DNA from 3 places in the Serratia sp. BNK-23 genome. Region 3 is predicted to be linked to each of the others. Evidence: predicted binding sites of a transcription regulator. Region 3 holds the regulator's gene; each other region holds the start of a gene.

Region 1 (5,353 bases), 1.7 Mb from region 3:
TGCGCTATCGGCGGTGGATGGCCGTACCGAACACCAGATCCTGCACAACCTGCGTAGCTGGGGGCAAGATCGCACGGTGATCATCAGCGCACACCGGCTGTCGGCATTAACCGAGGCCAGCGAAATCCTGGTGATGCAGCACGGCGGCGTGGCGCAGCGCGGCGATCCGGCGGCGCTGGCGGCGCAGCCGGGCTGGTATCGCGATATGTACCGCTATCAGCAGCTGGAAGCGGCGCTGGACGAAGCGCCGGAAAACGGCGAGGAGGCGTTGGCCGATGAATAAAGTGCAAAAGCTGTGGCCGACGCTGAAGCGCCTGCTGGCCTACGGTTCGCCGTACCGCAAACCGCTGGGGGTGGCGGTGCTGATGCTGTGGGTGGCGGCGGCGGCGGAAGTCGCCGGGCCGATCCTGGTGAGCTATTTTATCGATAATTACGTCGCCAAAGGGCAACTGCCGCTGATGATCGTCGGCGGGCTGGCGGCGGCCTACATTCTGCTGGAGCTGCTGGCGGCGGCGCTGCACTACTTCCAGGCGCTGCTGTTCAACCAGGCGGCGGTAGGCGTGGTGCAGCGGCTGCGCACCGACGTGATGGACGCCGCGCTGCGCCAGCCGCTCAGCGCCTTCGACACGCAACCGGTCGGGCAATTGATCTCGCGCGTCACCAACGACACCGAAGTGATCAAGGACCTGTACGTGATGGTGGTCTCCACGGTGCTGAAAAGCGCCGCGCTGATCGGCGCCATGCTGGTGGCGATGTTCAGCCTCGACTGGCGCATGGCGCTGGTGGCTATCTGCATCTTCCCGGCGGTGTTCGTGGTGATGGGCATCTATCAATATTACAGCACGCCGATTGTGCGCCGGGTGCGCAGTTATCTGGCGGACATCAACGACGGCTTCAACGAAGTGATCAACGGCATGGGCGTGATCCAGCAATTCCGCCAGCAGGTGCGCTTCGGCGAGCGCATGAGCGCCGCCAGCCAGTCGCACTATCTCGCGCGCATGCAGACGCTGCGGCTCGACGGTTTCCTGCTGCGGCCGCTGCTCAGCCTGTTTTCGGCGCTGGTGCTGTGCGGTTTGCTGATGTTGTTCGGCTTCAGCGGTGAAGGCGTGATTGGCGTCGGCGTACTCTATGCCTTCATCAACTACCTGGGGCGTTTGAACGAACCGTTGATCGAGCTGACGTCACAACAGTCGATCCTGCAGCAGGCGGTGGTGGCCGGCGAACGCATTTTCGAACTGATGGATCGCAGCCAGCAGAGTTACGGTACCGACGATAGTCCGTTGGCCGGCGGCCGCATCGACATCACCGATCTGAGCTTCGCTTACCGCGCGGACAAAAAGGTGCTGCAGCATATTTCTCTGTCGGTGCCGTCGCGCGGCTTCGTGGCGCTGGTCGGGCACACCGGCAGCGGCAAGAGCACCTTGGCCAACCTGCTGATGGGTTATTACCCGGTCAGCGAGGGAGAAGTGCGTCTCGATGGCCGCCCGATCTCCAGCTTGTCGCACCGCACGCTGCGCCAGGGCGTGGCGATGGTGCAGCAGGATCCGGTGGTGATCGCCGATTCGGTGCTGGCCAACGTCACGTTGGGGCGCAATATCGAGGAAGACGCCGTTTGGCGAGCGCTGGAAACGGTGCAGCTGGCGGATCTGGTGCGTGGCTTCCCGCAGGGTATTCACACCCGACTGGGGGAGCAGGGCAATAACCTGTCGGTTGGGCAGAAACAGCTGCTGGCGATGGCGCGGGTCTTGGTGCAGGCGCCGCAGATCCTGATCCTCGACGAGGCGACCGCCAATATCGACTCGGGCACCGAGCAGGCTATCCAGCGCGCGCTGCGTGCGATCCGCGAGCACACCACGCTGGTGGTGATCGCTCACCGCCTCTCGACGATCGTCGATGCCGATTCCATTCTGGTGTTGCATCGCGGCCAGGCGGTGGAGCAGGGCAACCATCAACAGCTGCTGGCGCAGCAGGGGCGCTACTACCAGATGTATCAGCTGCAGCTGGCGGGCGAGCAGTTGGCGGAAGCGGTGCGCGAGGAGAGCCAACCCGCCTGATCCCACGGGCCGCGATCGCGGCCCTTATTTTTCCCAACGCACCACAAGCAGGCAACTCCGCCAGGCTACGCCCCCTTTCTGCACTTTTTCGACGCGACACGCACCAAATCAGTGCGCATTATTTAACCCATTCAAGGTATCGGTACTGCGCCGCGCCGCGGCGGCGCCCGCGTGCCCGCTAATCCGCTGAATCGCCATGCAAAATAAAATTTGGCACAGCCCTTGCTACATATGACGCGTACCAGGGGTGAGTTTGGGCTTAATTCGTGGAGGGGCAATATGAAGCTGGTGACCGTGGTAATCAAACCGTTCAAGCTGGAGGACGTGCGCGAGGCCTTGTCCTCCGTGGGTATTCAGGGGTTGACCGTAACCGAAGTGAAGGGCTTTGGCCGCCAGAAGGGGCACGCCGAGCTGTATCGCGGCGCCGAATATAACGTCAATTTCCTGCCCAAGGTCAAAATCGATATCGCCATCGCCGACGATCAGTTGGATGAAGTGGTTGATGTGATTAGCAAAGCCGCCTACACCGGCAAAATCGGCGACGGCAAAATTTTCGTTGCCGAGTTGCAACGTGTGATCCGCATTCGCACCGGCGAAACCGACGAATCGGCACTGTAACCGCGAACTCAGTTAAGTGATGGGGATGGATTGATAATGAAAAGACTGTTATCCATGTTGGGCCTGAGTTCGGTAACCCTGGTTCCTTCTTTGGCCCTGGCCGCCCCGGCGGTCGCTGATAAGGCCGACAACGCCTTTATGATGATCTGCACCGCGTTGGTGCTGTTCATGACGCTGCCGGGCATCGCGCTGTTTTACGGTGGCTTGCTGCGCGGCAAAAACGTGCTGTCGATGCTGACGCAGGTCACCGTCACCTTCGCGCTGGTCTGCGTGCTGTGGGTGTTGTATGGCTATAGCCTGGCGTTCAGCGAGGGCAATGCGGTGTTCGGCGGGTTCGAAACGGCGATGCTGAAAGGCATCGGCATCGACAGCGTCACCGGCAGCATCAGCCAAATGATCCACGTCGCCTTCCAGGCCTCCTTCGCCTGTATCACCGTGGCGCTGGTGGTGGGTGGCTTCGCCGAACGCATTCGCTTCTCGGCGGTGCTGATCTTCGCGATCCTCTGGTTCACGCTGTCTTATCTGCCGATCGCGCACATGGTGTGGGGCGGCGGTTACCTGGCCGCCGACGGCGCCTTGGACTTCGCCGGCGGCACCGTGGTGCACATCAACGCCGCCAGCGCCGGGTTGATCGGCGCCTACCTGATTGGCAAGCGCGCCGGCTTCGGTAAAGAGGCCTTCAAACCGCACAACCTGCCGATGGTGTTTACCGGGGCGTCCATCCTGTATATCGGCTGGTTCGGCTTCAATGCCGGTTCCGCCAGCGCGGCCAACGGCATTGCGGCTCTGGCATTCCTCAACACCGTGGTTGCCACTGCGGGCGCCATTCTCTCCTGGACCTTCGCCGAGTGGGTGCTGCGCGGCAAGCCTTCATTGCTGGGCGCCTGCTCCGGCATGATCGCCGGGCTGGTAGCAGTGACGCCGGCGGCGGGCACCGTGGGCGTGGGCGGGGCGTTGATCATCGGTCTGGTGGGCGGCGTCGCCGGCCTGTGGGGCGTCGTGACGCTGAAAAAATGGCTGAAAGTGGACGACACCTGCGACGTGTTCGGTGTGCACGGGGTGTGCGGCATCGTCGGCTGCCTGTTGACCGGGGTGTTCACCGCCTCTTCACTGGGCGGCACCGGTTACGCCGAAGGGGTGACGATGGGCCATCAGGTCTGGATCCAACTGGTGAGCGTGCTGATCACGCTGGTGTGGTCGAGCGTCGCCGCCTTTATCGCCTTCAAGATCGCGGGCGCCATGGTTGGATTGAGAGTGCCGGAGGAGCAGGAACGCGAGGGGCTGGACGTCAACAGCCACGGCGAGAGCGCCTACAACCAGTAAGGCTCAAAGCAGGGCAGTGCGCTAAAGACTAAAATAATGATGAAGCCAAAAGGGGCGATGGAAACATCGCCCCTTTCTTTATGCTGCGGATCAGGCGTCGCGTTGGCGAATCACCCCTTCCTGCACGGTGGTGGCGACCAGTACGCCGTCGCGGGTATAAATCTGGCCGCGTACAAAGCCCCGTGCGCCGGAGGCAGAGGAGCTCTCCACCGCGTACAGCAGCCAGTCATCCATGCGGAACGGACGGTGGAACCACATTGAGTGGTCAATGGTAGCCACCTGCATGCCCGGCTCGAGGAAGCCGACGCCGTGCGGCTGCAGCGCCGTCGGCAGGAAGTTAAAGTCCGACGCGTAGCCCAGCAGATATTGGTGGATGCGCTGATCGTCCGGCATGCTGCCGTTGGCGCGGAACCACACGTAGCGATGCGGTTCTTCCACGCTGCCTTTCAGCGGGTTATGGAATTTCACCGGGCGCATTTCGATCGGCTTCTGGCCGATAAATTTTTCGCGCACTTTTTCCGGCAGCATATGCGCCAGCTTCTGGGCGATCTCTGACTCAGACAGCAGCCCTTCCGGCGGCGGCACGTCCGGCATCTGGTTCTGGTGCTCGAAACCTTCTTCCGGGCTCTGGAAGGAGGCGGTCATATAGAAGATAGGTTTGCCGTGCTGGATGGCGCTGACGCGACGGGCGCTGAAGCTGTTGCCGTCGCGCAGGGTTTCCACGTCGTAAACGATAGGCTTGCTGCTGTCGCCCGGGCGCAGGAAGTAACTGTGGAACGAATGCACGCTGCGTTCGTCCGGCACCGTCTGTTTGGCGGCGTACAACGCCTGGCCGACCACCTGCCCGCCGAACACCTGGCGCAGCCCCAGATCTTCACTCTGACCGCGGAACAACCCTTCTTCGATTTTCTCCAGATCCAGCAGATCGAGGAGGTTTTGCAATGCCTGGCTCATAAAGTTGTTACCTTTCTAATAATCATTTTGCGCAGTGTGCGGAATATCACGGCGCGGCGTCAACATTTTGCGTTAAGGGGCCGATGAGAATGCTCTTAATCATGGACGCCTTGGGCTGTTTAAGTGATTAATAGGCGGGGTAAAGTGGATTTATCAGTGTTTTGTGCTAGGTTTAATAGGTGAGGTGGTGAAAGCCACCAACATGTTGATAATAAAAAAGGAGACCGATCCATGAAACTCTGGCAAATCGTAGGCGGTGCCGCGGCACTGACGATCACGCTGGCAGGATGCGCGCAAAAGAGTGCCGATGTGCCTACACAGACGGCCGGTAACCCGGCGGCTGCGCAAACGCAGATTCAGGGCCCGGCGGTGACAGGTTCGGTTAATATACGTCAGCGCATTGC
Region 2 (5,353 bases), 1.1 Mb from region 3:
CATCGGGCTGGGTCAGCGGGCTATGGCGCAGAAATACCAGCGGCGACAGATGCCCGAGCGCCCGATCTTCGACGCCGTCTTCAATCTCCACTTCCCCGAGCACCCGAATGGTGATGGCCTGATGCGGTTCATCGAGCGTCAGCACGTGCAGTACGTTGCCGAAGGCGTCGGTGGTGCGCACCGCGTCATCCGGCAACGACAGTTGCCAGGAGAGGATGCGCTGATGCGGCGAATCCTGCGGCGTCAGCCGCAGATATTGGGTGCTGCGCTGCACCGGCTGGGCGTAGCGATAATGGGTGTTGTGCTCAATATTCAGTTTCATTGCGCCTCCAGATAAGTGTGATGGATGCTTTCGGCGATGCCGTTCACCTGGCCGAGAAAGGCGCTCAACCACTCGCCCAGGCCGATCTTGTTCAGATCCTTCATGCTGCTGAAGCGCAGCTCGGCATGCAGGGTGTGCGCCAGACGTCGCGGTTGGTTGGCGCCGCCGCCGATCAGTTCCAATTGCTGCACCATGTCGCCGACGCAGGCCAGCAGTGAACGCGGGATTTCATTGCGCAGAATCATCAGTTCGGCGATGGTCTCGCGGCTCAACGGCTGCTTGTAGATGCTGTGGTAGGCTTCGCGCGCGCTCACCGCCCGCAGCAGCGTGTCCATGCGGTAATATTCGCGCACCGGGTCGCCGTCGATGTCCATCAGCGTGTTCTTCACCTCCAGCAGACGGGCGGTGCCGTCGGCCCGCTCCAGCAGGGTGCCGAGACGGATAAAGCGCATGGCGTCGCTGCGCAGCAGCGTGCCGAACATGGCGCCGCGAAACAGATGGGCGCGCTCCTTCACCCAGTCGAAGAAGGCATCGGCACCCACCGAGCCGATGCCCTGGCGGCGGATCAGTTTCATCTCTATCCAGGTGGCGTTGATGCACTCCCAGACTTCGGACGACAGGCTGCCGCGCACCGCGTGGGCGTTGTTCCAGCCCATTTGCAGGCAGCTGAAGATGCTGCTGTGGTTGCGGTTGTCGAGCGCGAAGAAACTGACCAGATTGGGCATCGTCAATTCCGGGTAGGCGGCGGCATACAGCTGGCCGGTGCCGGTCAGATTGAGCGGCACCTGCAGATCCTGATCGCCGCCGTCGCGGATCGGCATCATCGACAGCTTGTTGGTGACGTCCAGCACCCGGGCGATGCTTTCCGCCCGCTCCAGATAGCGGGCCATCCAATAGAGTTCACTGGCGGTGCGGCTCAGCATAGGTCGTCCTCCAATACCCAGGTGTCCTTGGTGCCGCCGCCCTGCGACGAGTTCACCACCAGCGAACCTTCCGCCAACGCCACCCGGGTCAGGCCGCCGGGCACCAGGCGGATCTCCGCGCCGCTGAGGGCGAACGGCCGCAGATCGATATGCCGCGGCGCCAGACCGTCGTTGACGAAGGTCGGGCAGGTGGACAGCGCCAGCGTGTTTTGCGCAATGTAATTCTGCGGGCGAGCCAGCAGCAGAGCGCGGAAGCGGGCGAGCTCGTCCTTGCTCGCCGTAGGGCCGATCAACATGCCGTAGCCGCCGGCGCCGTGCACCTCTTTCACGACCATCTGTTCGAGGTTGGCCAGCACATACGACAGTTCGTTTTTATGTCGGCACTGCCAGGTTGGCACGTTGTTGAGGATCGGTTCCTCTTGCAGGTAGAAGCGCACCATATCCGGCACGTAGGGGTAGATCGATTTGTCGTCGGCCACGCCGGTGCCGATGGCGTTGGCCAGCACCACATTGCCGGCGCGATACACCGACAGCAGCCCCGGTACGCCGAGCATCGAGTCCGGCCGAAACGCCAGCGGATCGAGGAAGGCGTCGTCCACCCGACGATAGATCACGTCCACTTTGCACGGCCCGGCGGTGGTGCGCATGAACACCGCGCCGTCCTTGACGAACAGATCGGCGCTTTCGACCAGCTCCACCCCCATCTGCTGCGCCAGGAAACTGTGCTCAAAATAGGCGCTGTTGAAGCGGCCCGGCGTCAGCACCACCACGGTGGGATCGTTGATGGGCGAGCTTTCGCGCAGCGTTTGCAGCAGGTGCGACGGGTAGCGCTCCACCGGCGCGATGCGTTGCCGGGCGAACAGTTCCGGATACAGACGCATCATCATTTTGCGGTTTTCCAGCATGTAAGAGACGCCGGACGGGGTGCGCAAGTTATCTTCCAGCACGTAGTATTGGCCGTCGCTGTTGCGGACCATGTCCACGCCGACGATATGCGCATAGATATCGCGATGCAGATCAACACCTTGCATACAGGGTTGATACTGATCGTTGGCCAGCACCTGTTCTGCCGGAATGAGGCCGGCCTTCAGAATATGCTGCTGGTGGTAAATGTCGTGCAGGAAAGCGTTGAGCGCCTGTACGCGCTGGCGAATGCCGCGATCGAGCATCGCCCATTCGGCGGCCGGAATAATGCGCGGCACGCTGTCGAACGGGATCAACCGCTCGGCGCCGTCATCGTCGCCGTAGACGTTGAAGGTGATGCCCACCCGGTGAAACAGCAGCGCAGCCTCTTCCCGCTTGCGTTGCACGGCCTGGTGATCGGCCTGCTGCAGCCATTGCCAGTAGGCGTCGTAGTGGCCACGGTGTTTTCCCTCAGCCAGAAGCATCTCATCAAAAAACGGTGAAGCGGAAAGATTGATATTCAGCATCGTCACCTCGTCGACATTGCAGGCTGTCAATCAATCGAGCATAAAACGTGCCAAGGCGATAACGGGCGAAAATGGCGCAGAGCGGGGCTGCCGCGATGAAAAACGCCCGTTTGCGGTGCAGGTGCGGCCTAGCGACGCCTTAATATAGGGCGAAATGGCGGTGGCGGTGAGCGCTGAAGGCGCAGGGACGGCAGGCTGTCGGGGCAGAGCAGAAATAAAAACGGCCAGTCTGCACTGGCCGTCATTCGCGTGCGCGTCGATTAACGACGCACGGCGATGGCTTCGATTTCGATCTTCACGTCTTTCGGCAGACGCGCCACTTCCACGCAGGAGCGGGCCGGGAACGGCGCGCTGTGCTCGGTGAAGAAGGCTTCGTACGCGGCGTTGACGGTGGCGAAGTCGTTCAGGTCTTTCACGAACACGGTGGTTTTCACGATGTCGGCAACGCTCAGGCCGGCGGCTTCGACGATCGCCTTGACGTTTTCCAGCGACTGGCGCGCCTGAGCGGCCACGTCGTCGGCGACGGCGCCGGTTTTCGGATCGACCGGGATTTGGCCGGAAGTGATGATCATGCTGCCCAGATCAACGCCCTGCACGTAAGGACCAATGGCTGCCGGGGCGAGTTCAGTGCTGATGTTACGTGACATGTTTTCTCCTGATAAACGAGGATTGTTCTATCCAGAAATCCCATTATAGGGCGTCACCGGGAGAATAACAGCGCCATCTCCCGGCGCCCATACCGGGCTTAGTCGGCCTGCAGCACCACCTGGTGCTCGAACTCTTTTTCGCAGTAGCGGCACTTCAGGTGCACTTCGCCGCCGCGCGATTTGACGCTGAAGCTCGACGCCACTGGCTCGCTGCGGCTGATGCAGTTGCCATTCGGGCAGGTCAGCACGCCGTCGATGTGGTCCGGCAGGCTAAGGGTCAGTTTGCGCACCACTTCATAGTTGTCGATGCGGTTCACCGTGGCCTTCGGCGCGTACATCGCCAGCTGGTTGGCCTGCTGCTCGGTCAGGAAGGTGTTCTCGATCTTGATCAGATCCTTGCGGCCCAGCTCGTTGGAAGGCAGGTTCAGGCCGATGGTGATGCGCTGGTCGGTGGCGGTCAGCTTGAACAGCGTCAGCAGTTTGAAACCGATCTGCGCCGGAATGTGGTCGATCACCGTGCCGCATTTGATCGCTTCGACCTGCAGTTTGTTGTCGTGAGTCATGGCGGTTCCCCCTTAAAGAGCCAAATCTGCGTTGAGCACCAGCGCCAGCAGCGCCTGGCGGGCGAAGATGCCGTTGCCCGCCTGCTGGAAGTAGTAAGCGTGCGGCGTTTTATCCACGTCGGTGGCGATCTCGTCGATGCGCGGCAGCGGGTGCAGCACCTTGAGGTTGGCGCGCGCGCCGGCCAGATCCGCGGCGCGCAGCACGAACTGCGCCTTCACGTTGGCGTACTCGGACGGATCGAGGCGCTCTTTCTGCACCCGGGTCATGTAGAGAATATCCAGCTCCGGCACCACTTCTTCAATGCTGCCGTGCAGGCTGTACTCGATGCCTTTCTCGTCCAGCATTTTCAGGATGTAGGCCGGCATCGCCAGCGCGTCCGGGGCGATGAAGTAGAAGCGGTTGCCTTCGAACTTGGCCAGCGCCTGAGTGAGCGAGTGCACGGTGCGGCCGTACTTCAGGTCGCCGACCATGGCGATGCTGAGGTTGCTCAGGCGGCCCTGGGTTTCCTGGATGGTGAACAGATCCAGCAGGGTTTGGGTCGGGTGCTGGTTGGCGCCATCGCCGGCATTGAGCACCGGCACGTTGCCGGAGAACTCCGAGGCCATGCGCGCCGCGCCTTCCTGCGGATGGCGCATCACGATGGCATCCACGTAGGTGCTGATCACCGAGATGGTGTCGGCCAGGGTTTCGCCTTTCTTGCCGAGCGAGGTGTTGCTGCCGTCGGCGAAACCGACCACCGAGGCGCCGAGGCGGTGCATCGAGGTTTCGAACGACAGGCGGGTACGGGTCGAGGCTTCAAAGAAGCAGCTGGCGATCACCTTGTGTTTCAACAGTTCCGGCTGCGGGTTGGCTTTCAGACCGGCGGCGGTGCGCAGCACCAGCTCCAGATCCTCGCGGCTGAGATCGTTAATAGAGATGATGTGTTTGTGATACAGCGGGTTGGCCATTTTTCACTCCTCCTCGACGCGTGCCCGTGGCGCGGGACTTTGGGATATTCTCAAGGCAAAAAAAAGCCCCTCAATGAGGGGCTTGAAACGATCGGTTTAGCAACAGGAGAAACAACGGCAGCTGGCCGCCGATAGGCAGTCGGTTTTGTCGATTGCGGCTAACAAAACAAACGTCGTTTTTCATGCTTTCTCCTGGCAAATTGTGGCGCATTATACTCGCGCTTTTTGCCACTGCAAGCGTTAAAACGCCGTTTTTTGCCGCCCCGCAATCGATTGGCCGGCGATGGCCGCCCGCCGGCTATTTGCTGACGCGATCGTAGTAGACCATGTCGGCGTTCAGCCCTTGTTGATAGCCTTTGACGTTGTCGCGCAGCACCACTTCGGTTTTGGCCTGATCGATAAACACGTACGGCGAACTGCGCTGCAGCTCCTGCTGCATGGCGGTGTACAGCGCGCGGCGCTTGGCCGGATCGGCTTCGGCCAGCGCCGCCAGCGTCTGCTTATTCAACTGCGGGATCTG
Region 3 (5,353 bases):
CTGACGGTGATCTGCGACGATCTGATGAAAATCGCCGGCATCTTTACCGATGGCGACCTGCGCCGGGTGTTCGACATGGGCATCAACCTGCACGAGGCGAAGATTGCCGATGTCATGACGCCGGGCGGCGTGCGGGTGCGCCCCAACATCCTGGCGGTCGATGCATTGAACCTGATGCAACAACGCCACATCACCGCGCTGCTGGTTGCCGATGGCGACCAGTTGCTGGGTGTGGTACATATGCATGACATGCTGCGCGCCGGCGTCGTTTAATTAAGGAATAGAACGGAATGGGTATGGTAGAAACCTGCTACGGGCCGGTAGAACAAGAGGTTATGGCGCGTGCCGGGAACATCCGCCTGTTGATTTGCGACGTTGACGGCGTGCTGTCGGACGGCCTGATCTTCATGGGCAACAACGGTGAAGAACTGAAGGCGTTCAACGTGCGCGACGGCTACGGCATCCGCTGCTTGAAAACCTCAGACATCGAGGTGGCGATCATCACCGGGCGCTCCGCCAAGCTGCTGGAGGACCGCGCGCAGACGCTCGGCATCACCCATCTGTATCAGGGGCAGTCCGATAAGCTTTTGGCCTTCCGCGAACTGTTGGATAAACTGTCGTTAACGGCGGATCAGGTCGCCTATATCGGCGATGACCTGATCGACTGGCCGGTGATGGCGCAGGTCGGCCTGGCGGTCGCGGTGGCGGACGCCCATCCGCTGCTGACGCCGCGCGCCCACTACGTCACCCGCATTGCCGGCGGCCGCGGCGCGGTACGCGAACTGTGCGACATCATTCTTTTGGCTCAAAATAAGCTGGAGGACGCCAAAGGGCTGTCGATATGAGTAAAACCAAACTGTGGATCACCATCCTGTTGACGGTGATCGTTCTGGCGCTGATCGGCTGGAACATGACGGACTTCAGCGACGACACGGCCCCTGGCCCGGTCAACGATCAGGATCCGACCTACCAGAGCCAGCACACGGTCACCGTGGTGTACAACCCGGCCGGTAAACTGAATTACAAACTGGTGGCGGAAGACGCGAAGTATTACACCGCCGGCGAGCTGAGCTGGTTCACCCAGCCGGTGATGACGCTGTTCGATGAGAATGCGGTGGCCACCTGGTCAGTTCGCGCCGATCGCGCCAAACTGACTAAAGACCGAATGCTGTATCTGTATGGTCACGTCGAGGTGAACAGCCTGACCACCACCTCGCAGCTGGAAAAAATTAAGACGGACAACGCTCAGGTAAACCTGGTCACCCAGGACGTCACCTCCGATGACGAAGTCACGCTTTACGGGACCAATTTTACCTCTAACGGCATGAAAATGCGTGGGAACCTGCGGACCAAAACCGCTGAGCTGATTGATAAGGTTAAGACCAACTATGAAATTCAGAACCAAAAACCAACTCCGTAACCTGTTGCTCGGCAGCTTAGTTTTGGCCGCCAGCGCCCCCGCTCTGGCGCTGAAATCCGACTCCAGCCAGCCGGTCAGCATCGACTCGCTCAAGCAGTCGTTGGACATGCAAAGCAACGTCAGCACCTTCACCGACAACGTGGTGATCAAACAGGGCACCATCGATATTCGCGCAGACAAGGTGGTAGTCACCCGCCCGGGCGGAGATCAGAATAAGACCTATATTGAAGCGTTCGGCAACCCGGTAACCTTCTACCAGATGCAGGACAGCGGCAAGCCGGTCAAAGGCCACGCGCAGAAAGTGCGTTACGACGTGGCGACCCAGCTGGTGACCCTGACGGGCAACGCCTATCTGGAGCAGCTCGACAGCAACGTGAAAGGCGATCGCATCACCTATCTGGTGCAACAGCAGCAAATGCAGGCGTTTAGCGATAAAGGCAAACGCGTGACAACGGTTCTGGTACCGTCGCAGTTGCAAGACAAAAACGAGCAAAAAAAGAGTAACTAATCACTTATGGCAACACTCATCGCAGAAAACCTGGCGAAAGCCTACAAGGGCCGTAAAGTTGTCGAAGACGTCAGCCTGAAAGTGAAATCCGGCGAGATCGTCGGCCTGCTCGGCCCGAACGGTGCAGGTAAAACCACCACCTTCTACATGGTGGTCGGCATCGTGCCGCGCGACGCCGGGCGCATCGTGATCGACGAAGAAGACATCAGCCTGCTGCCGCTGCACGCCCGCGCGCGCCGCGGTATTGGTTACCTGCCGCAGGAAGCGTCGATCTTCCGCCGCCTGAGCGTGTACGACAACCTGATGGCGGTGCTGGAGATCCGTCCCGACCTCACCAGCGAACAGCGCGAAGACCGTGCCAAGGAGCTGATGGAAGAGTTCCATATCTCCCATCTGCGCGACAGCCTTGGCCAGGCGTTGTCCGGCGGTGAACGCCGCCGCGTCGAAATCGCCCGCGCGCTGGCGGCCAACCCGAAATTCATTCTGCTGGACGAACCCTTCGCCGGGGTGGATCCGATTTCCGTTATCGACATCAAAAAAATCATCGAGCACCTGCGTGACAGCGGCCTGGGCGTGCTGATCACCGACCACAACGTGCGCGAGACGCTGGACGTATGTGAACGCGCCTACATCGTCAGCCAGGGCAAACTGATTGCCCACGGCACGCCGGATGCTATTCTGGCCGACGAGCAGGTTAAACGCGTTTATCTGGGCGAAGAGTTCCGCCTCTAAGCGCCGGCGCGCCCTGCGGGGCGACACCGTTAACGGAAGTAGACAGAAAACTATGAAGCAAGGTTTGCAACTCAGGCTCAGTCAACAGCTGGCCATGACTCCTCAGCTCCAGCAGGCGATCCGCCTGCTGCAGTTGTCCACGCTTGAGCTTCAGCAAGAGATCCAGCTGGCGCTGGAGAGCAATCCGCTGCTTGAACAGACCGATCTGCACGACGAAATCGACGCCAAAGAAACCCAGGAGACCGAGGGGCTCGATACCCGCGAGGCGCTGGAACAGAAAGACATGCCGGAAGAGCTGCCGCTGGACGCCACCTGGGATGAGATCTACACCGCCGGCACGCCGTCCGGCACCGGCACCGACTACAGCGACGACGAGCTGCCGGTCTATCAGGGCGAGACCACCCAAACGCTGCAGGATTACCTGATGTGGCAGGTGGATCTGACGCCGTTTTCCGATACCGACGCCGCCATCGCCACCTCCATCGTCGACGCGGTGGACGACACCGGCTATCTCACCGTGCCGCTGGAAGACATTCTGGAAAGCCTGGGCGACGAAAACGTGACCCTCGAGGAAGTCGAGGCGGTGTTGAAGCGCGTGCAACGTTTCGATCCGATCGGCGTCGCCGCGCGCGATCTGCGCGATTGCCTGCTGGTGCAGCTCTCCCAATACGCCAAAGACACCCCTTACCTGGCCGAAGCGCGGCTGATCATCAGCGACCATCTGGATCTGCTGGCCAACCACGACTTTCGCAGCCTGATGCGATCAACCCGGCTAAAAGAAGATACACTGAAAGAAGCGATGCTGCTGATTCAGTCGCTCGATCCGCGCCCGGGGCAGTCGATCAATACCGGCGAATCGGAATACGTGATTCCGGACGTGCTGGTGCGCAAGACGCAGAACAAATGGACGGTCGAGCTCAACGGCGACAGCGTGCCGCGTTTGAAGATCAATCAGCAATACGCCGCGCTGGGCAACAGCGCCCGCAGCGAAGCCGACGGCCAGTTCATCCGCAGCAACCTGCAGGAAGCCAAGTGGCTGATTAAAAGCCTGGAGAGCCGCAATGAGACGCTGCTGAAGGTCACCCGCTGCATCGTCGATCAACAGCAGGCGTTCTTCGAGCAAGGCGAAGAGTTTATGAAACCCATGGTGCTGGCGGATATCGCCCAGGCCGTGGAGATGCATGAATCGACGATCTCGCGCGTCACCACGCAGAAGTTTCTGCACAGCCCGCGCGGCATTTTCGAATTGAAATATTTCTTCTCCAGCCACGTGAATACCGACAGCGGCGGCGAAGCCTCCTCGACGGCGATCCGCGCGTTGGTGAAGAAATTGATTGCGGCGGAAAACCCCGCCAAACCACTCAGCGACAGCAAGCTGGCCACCCTGCTCGCCGATCAGGGGATCATCGTGGCGCGGCGCACCGTCGCCAAGTACCGAGAGTCTTTGTCCATCCCGCCGTCGAACCAGCGTAAACAGTTGGTTTGACCTCTATTGAGAAGGAAGACACTATGCAGCTCAACATTACCGGACACCACATCGAAATCACCGATCCGTTGCGCGAGTTCGTGAACAACAAGTTCGCCAAACTCGAACAGTATTTTGATCGCATCAATCAGGTGTATGTTGTATTAAGTGTGGAAAAAGTGCAGCAAATTGCGGAAGCAACGGTGCACGTGAATGGAGGCGAGTTGCACGCCACCTCGGAAGACGAGAATATGTATGCCGCAATTGATACGCTGATCGACAAATTGGCACGTCAATTGAACAAACATAAAGACAAATTGAAGCAACACTGACACCCTAACCCATTCCATGAGGCGGCATCCGTCGCCGCCTCACCCTTCGGCGCGTGACCCGCATGGGTGACGCGCCGAACGGTAATCAGGGTTAAAACCGACGAAAAACCGCCTTGCCGGGTTCGCCCGGCGGCGCGGTTTTAAGTGAAGATGAGATGAACAACGAATATATGCAATTAAGCTCGGTGTTAAACATCGAGTGCACCAAAAGCTCGGTACACTGCACCAGCAAGAAGCGGGCTTTGGAAATTATCAGCGAACTGGCCGCCAAACAGCTCAATCTGCCTTCGCAGGTGGTGTTTGACGCGGTTCTCACCCGGGAGCGCATGGGCAGCACCGGTATCGGCAACGGTATCGCCATTCCCCACGGCAAACTGGAAGAGGACACACTGCGGGCCGTTGGCGTGTTTATCCGTCTCGACCAACCCATCGCTTTCGACGCTATCGACAACCAGCCGGTCGACCTGCTGTTCGCGCTGCTGGTGCCTGCCGATCAGTGCAAAACCCATTTGCATACGCTGTCGCTGGTCGCCAAACGCCTGGCCGACAAAACCGTATGCCGCCGCCTGCGCGCCGCGCAGAGCGACGAAGAACTTTACCAAATCATCACCGAGTGATGCCCGGCCGGCGTGACTTCCAGCCCGGATAACGATACTGTTTTATGATGATGGATCCGGCCACGGCCGGAATAACAAAGTTTAACGGTGGCGATGAACGCCGCCGCGATGCCAGGGGAGTTGCCACATGGTGCTGATGATTGTCAGCGGCCGTTCCGGTTCCGGAAAATCCGTCGCCTTGCGGGCGCTGGAAGACATGGGTTTTTACTGCGTTGACAACCTGCCGGTAGTGCTGCTGCCGCAGCTCGCCAATACGCTGGCGGAACGCAATATCTCCGC

Evidence for each region. Region 3 encodes sigma-54, which starts transcription at its own class of promoters, with help from an activator protein. Its sites were predicted from a motif close to GTTGGCACANNTTTCGCTNT; they were not measured.
Region 1: the regulator sigma-54 is predicted to act here: its motif matches at 2,264-2,283, upstream of glnK (P-II family nitrogen regulator).
Region 2: the regulator sigma-54 is predicted to act here: its motif matches at 2,711-2,730, upstream of ACMGF9_RS21260 (circularly permuted type 2 ATP-grasp protein).

The regions. Positions count from the first base shown of each region.
Region 1 covers NZ_CP179900.1:3,897,170-3,902,522, reverse strand. Annotated here, with positions in the region: gene smdA (multidrug efflux ABC transporter permease/ATP-binding subunit SmdA) at 1-283, shown strand, start outside; gene smdB (multidrug efflux ABC transporter permease/ATP-binding subunit SmdB) at 276-2,054, shown strand; gene glnK (P-II family nitrogen regulator) at 2,334-2,672, shown strand; gene amtB (ammonium transporter AmtB) at 2,709-3,995, shown strand; gene tesB (acyl-CoA thioesterase II) at 4,086-4,949, opposite strand; gene ACMGF9_RS18550 (YbaY family lipoprotein) at 5,181-5,353, shown strand, end outside.
Region 2 covers NZ_CP179900.1:4,463,426-4,468,778, reverse strand. Annotated here, with positions in the region: gene ACMGF9_RS21270 (transglutaminase family protein) at 1-322, opposite strand, end outside; gene ACMGF9_RS21265 (alpha-E domain-containing protein) at 319-1,245, opposite strand; gene ACMGF9_RS21260 (circularly permuted type 2 ATP-grasp protein) at 1,239-2,675, opposite strand; gene ridA (2-iminobutanoate/2-iminopropanoate deaminase) at 2,936-3,322, opposite strand; gene pyrI (aspartate carbamoyltransferase regulatory subunit) at 3,421-3,885, opposite strand; gene pyrB (aspartate carbamoyltransferase) at 3,898-4,833, opposite strand; gene ACMGF9_RS21240 (ABC transporter substrate-binding protein) at 5,132-5,353, opposite strand, start outside.
Region 3 covers NZ_CP179900.1:428,678-434,030, reverse strand. Annotated here, with positions in the region: gene kdsD (arabinose-5-phosphate isomerase KdsD) at 1-273, shown strand, start outside; gene kdsC (3-deoxy-manno-octulosonate-8-phosphatase KdsC) at 291-845, shown strand; gene lptC (LPS export ABC transporter periplasmic protein LptC) at 842-1,420, shown strand; gene lptA (lipopolysaccharide ABC transporter substrate-binding protein LptA) at 1,389-1,928, shown strand; gene lptB (LPS export ABC transporter ATP-binding protein) at 1,935-2,660, shown strand; gene rpoN (RNA polymerase factor sigma-54) at 2,713-4,146, shown strand; gene hpf (ribosome hibernation promoting factor) at 4,170-4,457, shown strand; gene ptsN (PTS IIA-like nitrogen regulatory protein PtsN) at 4,613-5,074, shown strand; gene rapZ (RNase adapter RapZ) at 5,202-5,353, shown strand, end outside.